4 regions of the Streptomyces sp. SLBN-118 genome follow, and region 4 is predicted to be linked to each of the others. Evidence: riboswitches for the same ligand, from Rfam matches in the RefSeq annotation. Region 4 holds a riboswitch; each other region holds the start of a gene.

Region 1 (3,776 bases), on a different contig from region 4:
CGGCGCAGCCTGGGAGCCGACCGACGCCTCGCTGAGCGATCACCACTGGGCGACAGCGGCCACGGGCGGCGTGGTTCTCACCGCCGGCCTCGCCGTCGGACTGTGCGGCCTTGTGTACTACGACCGGTGGAGTTCCCGCCGTCGGGCTTCCGCTGCGGATTCGCCCGACGGGCCCGGGGCGGCAACCGCCACCGAACTGGCCCCCAGGGCCCGTTCACGGGCCGCCGGTCTCGCCTTCATGATCGCCACGGGCATCGGCCTGCACAACTTCGCGGAGGGCCTGGCGATCGGCAACTCCGCAGCACAGGGCGAAATCTCCCTCGCCGTCCTGCTGGTCATCGGGTTCGGGCTGCACAACGCGACCGAGGGCTTCGGAATCGTCGCCCCGCTGGCCGCAGAGGGCGAACGGCCCTCGTGGGGAACCCTCGCGCTGCTCGGCCTGATCGGCGGCGGTCCCACCTTCGTGGGCACCCTGGTCGGCCAGCAGGTCGTCAACGAAACCCTCAGCATCGCCTTCCTGGGCCTGGCTGCCGGGTCCATCCTCTACGTGATCATCGAGCTGCTCGCCGTTGTCCGCCGGGCCGCCATGAAGGAACTGACCACCTGGATGATCCTGTTGGGCCTGCTGCTCGGCTTCGCCACCGACGCCGTGGTCACCGCGGCCGGAGTGTGAACCCGCGAGCTCAGCTCTCCGGCTGCTCGATCAGCTGGGCGAGATAGAGCGGTTCACCCAGCTTTTCGACCAGGTCGAGCTGGGTGTCGAGGTAGTCGATATGGGCTTCCTCGTCGGCAAGGATCGACTCGAAGAGGTTGGCCGAGGTGATGTCGCCCTTGGCCCGCATCACCTCGACGCCGCGCTTGAGGCGGTCGATCGCTTCGACTTCGACCTCGCGGTCGGCCTGGAACATCTCGGTGACGCTCTGGCCCACCCGTACATGGAAGAGCCGCTGGTAGTTCGGCAGACCGTCCAGCAGGAGGATCCGGTCGGTCAGGACCTCCGCGTGATTCATCTCGTCGAACGACTCGTGCCGGGTGTGCGCCGCAAGTTTGGGCCAGCCGAAGTTCTCCTGCATCTTGGCGTGCAGGAAGTACTGATTGATTGCGGTCAGCTCCGCGGTCAGCTGCTCGTTGAGGAACTCCAGGACCTCGGGGTCGCCCTGCATGGCTCCTGCCTCCCTGCTCCTGGCCGGGCGGGCACGGAGAAGCGCCGCACCGGCGGCTGCTGCCTACGGACATCGTTTCACCAGACCGGTACGACTTCCAGGAAGGCCGTACTTACCTGGGTTCCCGAGATGTGACTGGCGCCCCGGAGGCCACCGAGGCCACCGGGGCGCCTCAAACACTGCACCGCCGTCTGTGAGGACTACGCAGAGCGCGTCTTCGCCGCTCTGCACGCCCCCGACGAGGAGCCGACCCCGTGACCCGCCACCGCCATAGCCTCGAAGCGGGCCATGTGGCCGCTCTACGCCGCCGGCTTCACCCCGCCCTCGGCGCCCACGGTATCGGCGCCAACCTCGGCGGGTTCAGCGAGGACGCCGTCACCTCGCTCCTCGTCGCCGGTATTGGCTCTCTCCACCCTCACCCACGGCTGTGCCGCCCTCGCCGTACTTCTCGCCATCGGCCCGCTCCTCGCCCTGAAGGCACCACGCGGCCCCCGTCGGGCGGCCCGGTAATCAAGGCCGCAGCGCCCGTTTGCCTCGTGCTCGGGGGAGTGCCCGCACTCCGTCCGGAGCCGGCAAGGCAAGCGCTGTCGACGCGGGTCGGCACCGTCTTAGCAGCCTGGATTACTGACACGCAAACGCCTGCACGCATCACTCCTTACCGGGGGTACCGGGTGTACCTATCACGAACTCACTTGTAGGAAAAGCCAGTTGATGCAAGTCCGGTTGTGGAGACCTTGTGCTCGAACGCAAGGTCCCCCTAACGTGCTCGGCGTTCGGAGAAGTCGAACACCGCGTGGCCGGACCGCCTAATCCTGCCCCCGGCGCGCGGCAGCACATCACCACACCGCCTGGCAGGAGCGGGGGACCCACTTGCGCCGTACGGGACAACACGTACCCGGGCGGCTTGGGGTGAAGCCGTGAGAACCACGGCCGGGCAACTCCAGCCCGAACCCGACAGCTCACCTCGTAGGCGTTCGGAGTACGGAGCCACCTTGACATCTGCAGTCGGACGACAACGCGTCCCACATCACCAGGCCGCCACCCGGCAGCTCGTCAGCCGCGCCTGTGCCGTCGGCCGAGGCGAAACATTCGGCTAGAGGTCCTGATCAAGCACGCCGTCGGCGAGTACACGCAGTACGGGCTGCTGTCCCGTATCGATGTGCCGTCCGGCGTCACCATCGCGCGGAGACCTGACACGTCGCCCTGGTCGACGCTTCGCCCAGGCGCAGCGCGATGCGACCTCAGCCGTGGACCCCGGTCACCCGTCATCCGTACGAGCGCGACAGCCGGTGCCCGTTCGGCGGGCCCGGAAATCGGCGGCTGTCGTTGCGGTCCGGAAGGACGTTGTCGGTGGCTGCGCGCAACCACCGCCCCAACACCCCTGCCCGATGAGGAAGTTCGGAGCCTGCCGCCCCACCGGCACGTATGAGGAGACATCATGAGACCGTTCGCACTGAACTATGCCCGTCCCGCCGTGCCTGCCCCGGACGTGGTCCCTTACGCCTATGACCCCACGCTCCAGTTGAACGTCCTGTCCGACGGGCGCCCGGCCGTCAACGACCACGACCTGCTGCTGGCGTGCGGTACCACCACGTCCACCGCCGGTTCCCAGACGCACTTCGACGACTGACGGTCCGCCAACCCGCACGCCGCTCCGTCTGTGAACCTGCCCGACAGCCTTCTGCACGGCGACGGCTACCGCGGATCATGTGCCGGAGCACGTCCGGGCTGCGAACCGGCGGATCAGGTCGGCGCGCGAGGTGATACCGACTGCACGTGGACGTCGGCCAAACGGCCCGCACGGTCGCGCTGTTCGTACATCTGGCGGCACTGGTCATCGGACTGGGCTCGGTGCTCACCATCGACTATTACGGGACGCTGTGCTGCTGGGCGGGCGGAGCCTGCGACCGGCACTGGAGTTCGCCGGTCCGCTGCATGTGCCCGAGTTCGAGGCTGTGCCATCGAGCGTGGCTCGTGTCAGCGCGACGGGGCGACCCCAGCACCGTGTCCGGCCGCCGGCTCGGCGAGGCGGCGGGCGGGCAAGGTGGCGGTGGGCATCGGGAGGCCGTCGCGCCCGGTGCCGCGGAGATGTCGCACATACTCCTTCCGCGGTACGAGAAGGGCGCCCAGGCCGCGGACGTGCGGGCTGTCCCGCTGCGCGTCGAGCAGCTCACCGCCGGCCTCGGCGAAGCGCGCCGCGAGGTCGGACACCGCGACCTTCGAGGCACCTGGACGATGGAAGAACATCGAGTCCATGCTGACGACCGATCCGACCTGGAGGCCGAAGACACCGCCGACCAGATCGTCGCCCTCCCACACCTCGACGCTGTGAGCATGCCCCAGCTCGTGGAGGCTGATCAGGCTCGCGATCAGCTCTTCGGTGAGCCACAGGGGGTCGCGGTCGGTGCTGCATTCGCGGACGACCTGCTCGAACCTCTGGTTCATGCTGGTCGACCACGGCAGCTTGTTGCGCAGCTGCCGGGCGAGGCTCCGGCTGAGGTGCGCGGCCGAGACGGGCAGCACCGGCCTGGGGTCGGGCGACCACCAGGAGACGGCGTAGGGATCGGCCGAGTCCTCCCCCACGAGCGGGATGCGGCCGTCCTCGACCTGGTC
Region 2 (3,776 bases), on a different contig from region 4:
AGCAGATCGCGGTCGCCGAGAAGGTGCTCGACGCACAGGGCCCCGCCGCGTGGTCCAGCTGTGCGGCGATCGCGGGGCTGCAGGACGACGGCACGGCGACCGGCGTCGACCCCGGCACCGCACCCTCGCCGGCGATCAAGGCCCCGGCGCCGACTGCGCCCGAGGAGTCGACCGGCCCGTCCGCCGAGCCTTCCGCCGAGCCGTCGGCCAAGCCGACCTCTGATGTGACCAAGTCGGCGACGCCGGCTCCCGAAGCGCCACAGGGCGATGGCAGGCACCGCGGCGAGGCGGCCCCCGAGGAGACCGAGCCGGGCAGTGCGGACAGTGAGCGCGAAACGGGGCGTCATGCCTCGCGAGGTGACGGTTCGGCGCATGAGGGGACAGAAGGGGCAGACGAGTCGGACAAGGCCGACAGTGCGGACGCGGCTCCGGGTGAGTACACCGTCGTCCCGGGTGACAGCCTCTCCGCGATCGTCGACAAGGAGAAGCTCTCCGGCGGCTGGACCGCGCTCTACGAGAAGAACCGCGAGACCGTCGGCGACAACCCCGACCTCATCCGTCCTGGCCAGAGCCTCGATCTGGACCTGGGGCAGGGGTAGTTCGCACCTCTATGTCCGAGTCTGCGCAAGTGAGACAAGGGTCTCTTTGTCCCAACTGACGCATCTGACCCGGCGGAATCACCCATTCCGCCCGTCACCTGCGGAAACGTAAATGTCCCACTTGGCAGAATGGGCGATTTCTCCCCGATGTTCGTCTTTGAACATCGGGGAGTCGTGTGTTTACGGTCGGAACCGCTCGCCACCGCGGGCACCACTGACCGTCACGCCGAATCCTGCCGTCGGTCGGGGGGAGTAGTCGTCGCGCAGAGCGCCGAAGGCAGGAGCGGGGGACCCAAGGTAAGTGCCGGGCCCGGCTGTTGAGAGATCGACGGCTGAGACCGGCTTGGGGTGAAGTCGCATGCAAGGACGTGCGACCGGGCAACTCACTTGGCCCGAACCCGACAGCTCACCTCGTAGGCGTCGGTGAGGAGAAGCTCCATGCTGCTTTCCGGCAAAACCAAGCACCGCCGCCCGACCGCTTTCAACCGCGCTACCCGTATCGCCACGTTCGCCGGCGTCGCCGGTGCCGCTGTCGCCCTCCCGCTGATGGGTGCCACCTCGTCCTCCGCCGCGACCGCGTCCGAGTGGGACGCCGTCGCCCAGTGCGAGTCCGGCGGCAACTGGTCCATCAACACGGGCAACGGTTTCTACGGTGGCCTGCAGTTCACCAACTCCACCTGGGCCGCCTACGGCGGCACCGCCTACGCCTCCCGCGCCGACCTGGCCTCCAAGGCCCAGCAGATAACCGTGGCCGAGAAGGTCCTCGCGGGCCAGGGCAAGGGTGCCTGGCCGAACTGTGGCGTGAACCTGTCCAACGCCCCGTACGACGGCGGCTCCGCCGCCGTGCAGCCGGCGAAGCCCGCCGCGAAGCCGGCCCAGAAGCGCGCCGAGGCCCCCACCACCCGCTCCGCGCGTCCCGCAGCCCCGAAGAAGGCTGTGAAGAAGGGCGACGGCGAGTACAAGGTCAAGGCCGGTGACACCCTCGGCAAGATCGCGAAGGCCGAGAAGGTCAAGGGCGGCTGGAAGAAGCTGTTCGACCTGAACAAGAACATCATCAGCGACGCCGATGTCATCTTCCCGGGCCAGCTGCTCCACCTGAGCTGACCCGGGCAGGGCGGAGCCCCAGGATTCGGTGGGCCCGGCGGACCACCGAAACCTGCGGAGCCCCGTCCCCCACAGCCACCCCGGTCCGGCGCGCATTCCCCCCTGCGCGCCGGAGCGGGGTTCTTTCTGTGCCCCGCACGCCGCTACCGCTGTTACTTCCGGGTAGTTCACGCGCTGTTTGTCCTGCGTCGAGTCTCTTCATGCCGTTTTTCGTCCCAGCGGGCGGGCAGCGGCCGACCGATGCCGCCGCGCCGGTTAGGCTCTTGCCGCAAGGCCAAAGAGACCCTGCACTTTCAGCGTCACATCCCAGAAGGAGATGCTCGTGCCGTCCATCGACGTCGTCGTAGCCCGGGAAATCCTGGACTCCCGAGGCAACCCCACGGTCGAGGTCGAGGTTGGCCTCGACGACGGCAGCACGGGCCGTGCTGCTGTTCCGTCCGGCGCCTCCACCGGTGCGTTCGAGGCTCTTGAGCTCCGCGACGGTGACCAGAACCGCTACCAGGGCAAGGGCGTCGAGAAGGCCGTCCTCGCCGTCATCGAGCAGATCGGCCCGGAGCTCGTCGGCTACGACGCCACCGAGCAGCGCCTGATCGACCAGGCGATGTTCGACCTGGACGCCACCCCGGACAAGTCGTCGCTCGGCGCCAACGCCATCCTCGGTGTCTCGCTCGCCGTGGCTCACGCCGCTTCCGAGGCCTCCGACCTGCCGCTCTTCCGTTACCTCGGCGGCCCGAACGCGCACCTGCTGCCCGTTCCGATGATGAACATCCTGAACGGCGGCTCGCACGCCGACTCCAACGTGGACATCCAGGAGTTCATGATCGCCCCGATCGGCGCGGAGTCCTTCTCCGAGGCCCTGCGCTGGGGCGCCGAGGTCTACCACACGCTGAAGAAGGTCCTGAAGACCAAGGGCCTGTCCACCGGCCTCGGCGACGAGGGCGGCTTCGCGCCGAACCTGGAGTCGAACCGCGCCGCGCTGGACCTGATCCTCGAGGCCATCAAGGAAGCCGGTTACGTCCCCGGCAAGGACATCGCGCTCGCGCTCGACGTCGCCGCCTCCGAGTTCTACAAGGACGGCACGTACCAGTTCGAGGGCAAGTCCCGCTCGGCCGCCGAGATGACCGAGTACTACGCGGAGCTCGTCGCCTCCTACCCGCTGGTCTCCATCGAGGACCCGCTGTTCGAGGACGACTGGGCCGGCTGGAAGGTCCTCACCGACAAGCTGGGCACCAAGGTCCAGATCGTCGGCGACGACCTCTTCGTCACCAACCCGGAGCGCCTGGCCCGCGGCATCGAGGACGGCGCGGCCAACGCCCTGCTGGTCAAGGTCAACCAGATCGGTTCGCTGACCGAGACCCTGGACGCCGTGGAGCTCGCCCAGCGCAGCGGCTTCAAGTGCATGATGTCCCACCGCTCCGGCGAGACCGAGGACGTCACCATCGCCGACCTGGCCGTCGCCACCAACTGCGGCCAGATCAAGACCGGCGCCCCGGCCCGTTCCGAGCGCGTCGCCAAGTACAACCAGCTGCTGCGCATCGAGGAGATCCTCGACGACGCGGCGGTGTACGCGGGCCGCTCGGCGTTCCCGCGCTTCAAGGGCTGACCAGCCCGTCGTCCGTACGTCCCCGGCCGCGGTCCCGTACCGTGTCCGGGGACGTACGTACGTAATGGGGAGGCGGGACATGGCCGGGAAGGACCGCGATCGGTTCTCCACCGCGACCAGGATTCGGCTGCTCGGCGAGCAGACCGCCGCACGCGTCTACCGCTCCCAGAGCCGCCGGCAGGCCCGCCGCTCCCGGCTGACCGGACGCGCGGCCTTTCTGGCGCTGGTGGTCTGCTCGCTGGTCGTCGCGCTCGCCTATCCGATGCGGCAGTACGTGTCGCAGCGCGCGGACATCTCCGAGGAGCAGCGCCGGCTGGCGGACGCCCGCGAGCAGGTGGAACGGCTGCGGGACGAGAAGGCACGCCTCCAGGACGACCAGTACGTCAAGCGCCTGGCCCGCGAGCACCTGCATCTCGTGCTTCCCGGCGAGACCGGCTACACCATGATCGACCCCGAGGCGGCGGAGCAGC
Region 3 (3,776 bases), on a different contig from region 4:
CCGTCCGCAGCCGTGTGGGGACCGGGCAGGAGAGCACGCGTGGGGAAGCGAGAGCAGGGCGGAGCCGACATCTCCCGCGGATTCGTCCGCCTGCTGCCCGCCCTGATGATCGCCGCCGGCCTGATCTTCGACCTCGCGACGCCGCCCCGGTTCACCGCGGTCCCGCTCTTCGCGGCCGCGCCGCTGATCGCGGCCCCGATCTTCACCTGGTTCGGCACCCTGCTGGCCGGTATCGCGGCGATCCTCGGTGTGACCGGGCTGCACTTCTACAACCAGACCGTCTCGCAGATCACGGCGTTCACCGAGCTCACGACGGTGATCACCGTCGCGGGCCTCGCGCTGCTGATCAACCGGGTGGTACGGCTCGGCAGCGAGCGCCTTGCGTCGGCCCGTGTGATCGCCGAGGCCGTGCAGCGCGCGGTGCTGCCATCCCCCGCGGACCGGATCGGGGAACTGCGTGTCGCCGCGCGGTACGAGGCGGCGCAGGAGGACGCGTTCATCGGCGGTGACCTCTTCGCCGTACAGGACACGCCCTTCGGGGTGCGGCTGGTCGTCGGGGACGTACGCGGCAAGGGGATGCAGGCGGTCGAGACGGTGGCCGTGGTCATCGGGGCGTTCCGGGAGGCCGCCGAGCAGGAGCGCTCACTCGAAGGGGTCGCCGCGCGCCTGGAGCGGGCGCTGATGCGTGAGGGCGTGCGGCACAACCTGGACGCGGCCGAGGGGTTCACCACCGCCGTACTGGCCGAGATCCCGCGCGGCGACGGGGTCGTACGGGTCGTGAACCGGGGCCATCCGGAGCCGCTCCTGCTGTACGCGGACGGCGGCGTGGGCATCCTGGAGCCGACCCAGGCCGCGCTGCCGCTCGGGATGGGCCTCGGGATCTGGCCGGACCGCGCGGACACGCACGGGCTGCCACCCGGGGCCACATTGCTTCTCTACACGGACGGGCTGTCCGAGGCGCGCGATGCGAACGGTGTCTTCTACGACCCCGGCCGGCGGCTGGCGGGGCGGCTGTTTGCCGGGCCCGAGGACCTGCTGGACGCACTGGTGGATGACGTACGGCGTCATACGGGCAGCGCTACGACGGACGACATGGCGCTGCTTGCGGTCGGCCGCCCCCTGGAGGGCAGCAGAAGCACCGCAGGGTCGTGCCCGTGATCGGCAGGATCACTGATGGGCACGGTACGTAATCGAGAGGCGCCCCTCCGCTTAACAAGTGATGCACCGTCAGGTACCGGGGGGTGGCAGGTGGTGCATGAGGGGTGATCAACTCGCCCGACTCCGGGCGCTTGTGTCCCGATTGGTCCCGGCAGGCATTGTTAATGATCAGCCGGAACGGCTTGGAATCGGACCCCGTCGTCTATTAACGTTCGATAACGCAGCGCGGTCGTCCCAGTCGTCGCAAGAGGCGGCACCGTGCGCACGCGCCGAATCCCGCGAGGGAACCGGGGAACCATCAATTGGGGTGAATCGGGCACCTTTTGCCGCTTACTTCCGCGGCGGAGGCACCCGTAGGAGACCTTCCTGCTCCGAACCCGTCAGCTAACCCGGTAGGCGGTAAGGAAGGAAAGGAGTACGCCTCCGTGGCGTCCAACAAACCTGCCCCGACAGCACCCTTCGAAACTGACTTCTTCGGCGACGAGGGGCCAGAGCGGGCATGGGAGGAATGGAACCCCACCGAGGACTCCGTCCGTCCGGTGCGCGGCCGGCACCGTGTCATGAAGCAGCGCGGCGGACTTGCCCGCAGCTCCACTGTGCTCGGTGTCGGTGTGATCGCCGCGGTCGGCGCGGGCGGCATGGCCACCGCGCAGAGCAAGCCGCCGGTCTCCATTTCGCTCCCCGACTCGATCGCGGACAACCTGCCCGACGCCAAGTCCCTTCCGGGCGTGGGCTCGTTCATGTCCGACGACTCCTCGGACGCCGACGCCGGGAACACCGCTCCGCTCACCTCGGCGACCCTCGCCGCTGACAGCGGCACCGGCTCCCGGCTCGAGGCGCAGGGCTCCGCCGGTGACGCGCTGCGTGCCCGCATCCTCCAGCAGGCCGATCAGCAGCGGTCCGAGGCGGACGCCGAGGCCAAGGCGGCCGCGGAGAAGGCCGCGGCGGAGAAGGCCGCGGCGGAGGCGAAGGCGCAGCAGACCGCGGCGGAGGCCAAGGCCGAGGCGGAGAAACTTGCAGCCGAGAAGGCCGCGGCGGAGAAGGCGGAGGCCGAGCGCCTCGCCAAGCTCGCTGCCAGCTACGCGCTGCCCACCTCCTCGTACACCCTCACCTCAACTTTCGGTGAGGCCGGTTCGATGTGGTCCTCGGGCTACCACACCGGCCTGGACTTCGCGGCCCCGACGGGCACGCCCCTCAAGGCCGTGCACAGCGGCACCGTCAAGTCGGCGGCCTGGTCCGGGTCATACGGCTACCGCACGGTGCTGGAGCTCGACGACGGCACGGAGGTCTGGTACTGCCACCAGTCCTCGATGTCGGTGAGCGCCGGCCAGAGGGTGACGACGGGCGAGACGATCGGCCGCGTCGGCGCGACGGGCAATGTGACGGGCCCGCATCTGCACCTCGAGGTCCACACGGCCGACGGAACCGGGATCGACCCGATGGCCTGGCTGCAGAGCAAGGGCCTCACGCCCTGACTTTTGATCACCGGCAGTCCTGGCGCTCACCCCCCGACGCCAGGACTGCCGGTCTGTCTGCCCCGGCCCTGTGCTGTGCGTGGACACGGCGGAATAGGCCGTACCGGTAAGACCGTTGATCAAGCCATGACCTCTCTCCGTACCCTCGGCTCGTCCGGCCTCGCCGTCTTCCCGCTCGCCCTCGGCGGCAACGTCTTCGGCTGGACCGCAGACCGGGCGCAGTCCTTCGCCGTGCTCGATGCCTATGCCGCGGCCGGCGGGAACTTCATCGACACCGCCGACAGCTACTCCGCCTGGGCACCGGGCAACGAGGGCGGCGAGTCCGAGACCGTCATAGGCCGGTGGATCGCCGAGCGCGGCAACCGTGCCGATGTCGTCATCGCCACCAAGGTCGGCGCCCATCCCCGGTACAAGGGGCTCTCGCCTGCCACCATCAAAGCTGCGGCAGAGGAGTCGCTGAAGCGGCTCGGCACCGACTACATCGACCTGTACTACACGCACTTCGACGACCCCGGTGTCCCCGTCGAGGAGATCATCAGCGCCCTCGACCAGCTGGTGAAGGAGGGCAAGATCCGCGCGATCGGGGCCTCCAACCTCAGCGCGGAGCGGCTCCAGGAGTCGCTGGACTTCTCGGAGCGCGAGGGGCTCGCCCGGTATGCCGTGCTGCAGCCGCACTACAACCTCGTCGCCCGCGACACGTACGAGGGCGAGCTGCGGGACACCGCCGCCCGGGGCGGGCTCGCGGCCGTCCCGTACTTCGCGCTCGCCGCCGGCTTCCTCACCGGCAAGTACCGGCCGGGTGCGACGGTGAAGAGCGCCAGGGCCCAGGGCGCGGGCAGGCATCTGGAGACCGAGCGGGGCCGCAAAGTCCTGGCCGCGCTCGACCGGGTCGCGGGGGCGCGCGGCGCCGAGATCGCGACCGTGGCGCTCGCCTGGCTGGCCGAGCAGCCGACCGTCGCCGCGCCGATCGCCTCGGCCCGCACGGCCGGGCAGCTGCCCGCGCTGACGGCGGTCGCGGAGCTGAAGCTGACGGCCGAGGAGCTGGCGGTGCTGACGGAGGCGTCCGCCTAGGAGTCCCGTTCGGCCTAGGAGCGGTACGGGTTGTAGCCGCCGTAGTCGCGGTGGGGCGGCGGTGTCCATGCC
Region 4 (3,776 bases):
ACCGGGGCGCGGGAGGCCGTCTACGGGGTGGCCGTGGACGACGTGCACAACACGGTGTGGACCACCAACACGCTAGACAACTCCCTTGCCGTCTACAGCCAGCGCACGGGCGAGCACCTGGCCTCGCTGCCCGGCGTGAAGCACGCTCGTGACGTGGTCGTCGACCAGCAGCGCAACCTGGCCTGGACGGCCGGGCTCGAAGACGGCAGCATCGTCGCCTTCGACACCCGTACATACCAGGAGAAGAAGCGCGTCACGGTGCCCGGTGCGGCACCGGCGGGCGTGGCCGTCGACGAGCGCACCGGCACCGTCTACGCGGCCGATCTGACCAACGGTCAGCTCATCGAGGTCTCCGCGGCATCCAGCACTCCCAGGCTGATCCCTGCCGGCAAGGGCACGATCGACGTCGCACTGTCCGCCGACGGCAGGACCGCCTACGCCGCCAATCTGACGAGCGGTTCCCTCGCCGTCATCGATCTGCGCGCGGGAGTGGTGCGGAAGGAGATCGCGACGGGAGCGGGTGCCCTGGCGGTCGCGACCGACGCGTGCACGGGCAACGTCTTCGTGGCCAACAGGGAATCCGGTACGACCTCGGTGGTCGACCCCCGCAAGGGAGTCGTGCTCGCGAACCTTGCGACCGGGGCGAACACGGACCATGTCGTCGTCACGCGCGGCACGGCCTATGTCGTCGACAAGGCGGAGGTCGGCGCGGAGGCGATGGACTCCATCCACCGCATTCGTGCGACCGGCTGACCGGCTGCTGTACCTGAGCGCTCCGGATGGCGGGCTTCGCCGTCCGGGGCGCTCTGCTCTGTCCTGGTGGGGTCCCGTGGGGTCCCCGGGCACGCCCCGAAAAGCACATTGTGTCCGAAAAGGCCCGCATGGGCAGTTCATCTCTATTGTTATTCGATGCCCGCACAAGAGGAACCCGGGCGAATTCTCTTTATCCGCATCGCACTGTCGCAAATCGGACTCGGTTGCATTGCAGTCCAGTGAAATGGGTCACGTCTCGCGAGGTCTTCGCAAGGCGGCCGGCGCCCAGTCCCGTTCTGCGACAAGAAAGTTGAGATTCCCGATCATGCCGGCAGTCGGGAATTTCTCGCGAAGAATCCGACTCGCGTATTGAAATGTGAATCGGCACTTGTTCCGCCCGGTCTGCCTCGTTTACGGTCACCGCAACCCGGATGGACCGCCGAATCCTGCCGCCGTCCGGAAACCGACCACCTACGACATACGCACGGCAGGAGCGGGGGACCCAGGTAAGCCGCCGATCCGGAATGCGGAACGGCTTGGGGTGAAGTCGCCAATTGCGGCCGGGCATCTCCAGCCCGAACCCGACAGCTCACCTCGCAGGCGACGGAGAGGAATTCGCCATGCCCGGAAAGGGTAAGCATCGCCGTCCCAAGTCCCGTGCACTCAGCCGCGGTCTCGTCGCCGCGGGCGCGGGCGGCACCGCCCTGGTCCTGCCGGTGATCGGCGCGAGTGTGGCCTCCGCGCAGACGGCACCGCAGTCCGCTCCCGCCGCCAAGACCTCCGTCACGGCCTCCGTCCTCGCGAAGAAGGCGGGCACCACGACCTACACGGTCGTCGCCGGGGACTCCCTGTCCAAGATTGCGGACCAGCTCAACGTGAGCGGCGGCTGGAAGAAGCTGTACCGGGACAACCGCAAGGTCATCGGCGGTGACCCGCGGCTGATTCACCCCGGCCTCAAGCTGACGATCGGCAAGAAGGCCAAGGCGGCCCCCGCCGCCGACCGGGCCAACCGCTCCAAGCGTGCGACCACTCTGACCGCGGGGAAGAGCGCCCCCGCTGTGAAGCCGAAGAAGAAGGCGTACACGAACGACCTCGACGGCTGGATCAAGGAGTCGCTGGACGTCATGGCCAAGCACCGCATCCCCGGCAGCTATGACGGCATCCACCGCAACATCATGCGCGAGTCCTCGGGCAACCCGCTGGCCATCAACAACTGGGACTCCAACGCCATGGCGGGAACGCCGTCCAAGGGCCTCCTGCAGGTCATCGACCCGACCTTCTTCGCCTACCACGTGCCCGGCACGTCGATGGACAGCTACGACCCGGTCGCCAACATCACCGCAGCGTGCAACTACGCCGCCGACAAGTACGGTTCGATCGACAACGTGAACGGCGCGTACTGACCGGCCTGCCCCTCCGCGCCGGGATACTGGTCAGACTTGGATCAACTCGCTGACCACGAGGGGCTGGCACATGGTGGACGACGGGCAGAAAAACGGCAGTTGGCGACGGGGGGCGGGCGCGAGAGGGCGCCACGCCGTCGTTATCGGGGGCAGCCTGGCCGGGCTGCTGGCGGCACACGTACTCGCCGAGCACGCCGACAAGGTGACGATCGTCGAGCGCGACCGCTTTCCCGAGAGCCCCAAACCGCGTGCCGGCGTGCCGCAGGGGCGCCACGCGCATGTGCTGCTCGAGGGCGGACAGCTCGCCCTCGAGGCTCTACTGCCGGGTTTCATGGCCGAGTTGAGGGCTTCTGGCGCGCCCCGGCTCGGCCAGCCCTCGGACATGGTGCAGTGGCAGAGCGGCCGCTGGTTCAGGCGTACGGAGCCGACCTCGTACATCTACACCGGCTCCCGCGGACAGATCGAGCACCTGGTCCGTGAGCGCGTCCTGGCCAACCCGGCGATCGCGACGGTCACATCGGCGGAGGCCGTCGGGCTGCTCGGCGATGCCTCCCGGGTACGAGGTGTGCTGCTGCGCCCCCGCGGCGAGGGTCCCCACGCCGTCGGGCAGGAGCCCCAGGTGCTCGAAGCCGGCCTGGTGCTCGATGCGTCGGGACGCGGTTCGCGCGCCTCGCAGTGGCTGTCGGCGATCGGCGCCGAGCCCCCGGAGGTGGAGACCATTGACACGGGTCTCGCCTACGCCTCTCGGATCTACCACAACAAGAGCGACAACCTCGGCTCCGATTCGCTCGGTTATTACGTCTTCCCCAACCCCTCGCAGGTGTGCGGGGGCGGCGTGCTGCCCCTGGAGGACGGCCGTTACCTCGTGATTCTGTCGGGCGTACGCGGCGACGAACCGCCCATAGACGAGGAGGGGTTCGAGGCGTTCGCGGCCCGTTTCCCGCACCCCTTCATCCATGACTGGATGCGCGAGGCAGAACCGGACACGCCGCCCTTCGGCTTTCGCCAGACGTCGAACCTCCGCCGCCGCTACGACCGCCCGGGCCGCCGCCCCGCCGGATTCCTCGCAACGGGCGACGCGCTGTGCACGTTCAACCCGATCTACGGCCAGGGCATGGCGGTCGCCGCGATGAGTGCGGTGGCGCTGCGCGACGCGCTGGCCCACCCGCGGCGTACGCCGACGACACACGTCGTCCAGAAGGCGCTCTTCGAGGCGTCGCGCCAGGCCTGGGACATCTCGGCGGGCGCGGACAAGAAGATGCCGGGCGCAGTGGGCAACGCGGTCACCACCCGGGCGGCGGACCGCCTGGTGGGCTGGTATCTGGCCCGCGTCCAGCAACGCTACCCGGGCGACCCGGTCGTGGGCCCGGCCTTCCGCTCCGTGCTGACCCTGACAGCGCCGCTCACCGCGCTGTTCGCACCGAAGGTGGCCAGGTCCGTGCTCTTCGGGCCGGTTCCCGTGACGCCCGCTGAGCCTCCGATGACGCGGGAACCGGCCTGCGGCTGAGGTACGGCCGGCGACAGGCGGCGGCACGGCTCACGCTGCGGCCGCGCGCCGGATCGCGTCCAGTGTGCGCTCCACGTCCTGGTCGGTCGTCGACCAGTTGCTCACCGAGATCC

The links. Region 4 has a riboswitch for cyclic di-AMP ahead of FBY35_RS02965 (transglycosylase SLT domain-containing protein). Riboswitches for the same ligand answer to the same signal wherever they lie in the genome.
Region 1: linked by a shared signal. The riboswitch ahead of tgmA (putative ATP-grasp-modified RiPP) and the one ahead of FBY35_RS02965 (transglycosylase SLT domain-containing protein) in region 4 are both predicted to bind cyclic di-AMP.
Region 2: linked by a shared signal. The riboswitch ahead of FBY35_RS32710 (transglycosylase family protein) and the one ahead of FBY35_RS02965 (transglycosylase SLT domain-containing protein) in region 4 are both predicted to bind cyclic di-AMP.
Region 3: linked by a shared signal. The riboswitch ahead of FBY35_RS35485 (M23 family metallopeptidase) and the one ahead of FBY35_RS02965 (transglycosylase SLT domain-containing protein) in region 4 are both predicted to bind cyclic di-AMP.

Annotation. Positions count from the first base shown of each region.
Region 1 is NZ_VFNP01000002.1:2,305,352-2,309,127, reverse strand. Features, by position in the region: gene FBY35_RS29035 (ZIP family metal transporter) at 1-673, shown strand, start outside; gene bfr (bacterioferritin) at 684-1,163, opposite strand; gene FBY35_RS36230 (hypothetical protein) at 1,463-1,618, opposite strand; cyclic di-AMP (ydaO/yuaA leader) riboswitch at 1,996-2,152, shown strand; gene tgmA (putative ATP-grasp-modified RiPP) at 2,602-2,793, shown strand; gene FBY35_RS29015 (leucyl/phenylalanyl-tRNA--protein transferase) at 3,141-3,776, opposite strand, start outside.
Region 2 is NZ_VFNP01000002.1:3,137,744-3,141,519, reverse strand. Features, by position in the region: gene FBY35_RS32715 (transglycosylase family protein) at 1-599, shown strand, start outside; cyclic di-AMP (ydaO/yuaA leader) riboswitch at 859-1,034, shown strand; gene FBY35_RS32710 (transglycosylase family protein) at 1,038-1,703, shown strand; gene eno (phosphopyruvate hydratase) at 2,020-3,306, shown strand; gene FBY35_RS32700 (septum formation initiator family protein) at 3,386-3,776, shown strand, end outside.
Region 3 is NZ_VFNP01000002.1:3,713,712-3,717,487, reverse strand. Features, by position in the region: gene FBY35_RS35490 (PP2C family protein-serine/threonine phosphatase) at 40-1,158, shown strand; cyclic di-AMP (ydaO/yuaA leader) riboswitch at 1,416-1,572, shown strand; gene FBY35_RS35485 (M23 family metallopeptidase) at 1,584-2,633, shown strand; gene FBY35_RS35480 (aldo/keto reductase) at 2,760-3,704, shown strand; gene FBY35_RS35475 (PrsW family intramembrane metalloprotease) at 3,719-3,776, opposite strand, start outside.
Region 4 is NZ_VFNP01000001.1:626,854-630,629, reverse strand. Features, by position in the region: gene FBY35_RS02970 (YncE family protein) at 1-753, shown strand, start outside; cyclic di-AMP (ydaO/yuaA leader) riboswitch at 1,181-1,369, shown strand; gene FBY35_RS02965 (transglycosylase SLT domain-containing protein) at 1,374-2,156, shown strand; gene FBY35_RS02960 (NAD(P)/FAD-dependent oxidoreductase) at 2,227-3,663, shown strand; gene FBY35_RS02955 (pyridoxal-dependent decarboxylase) at 3,694-3,776, opposite strand, start outside.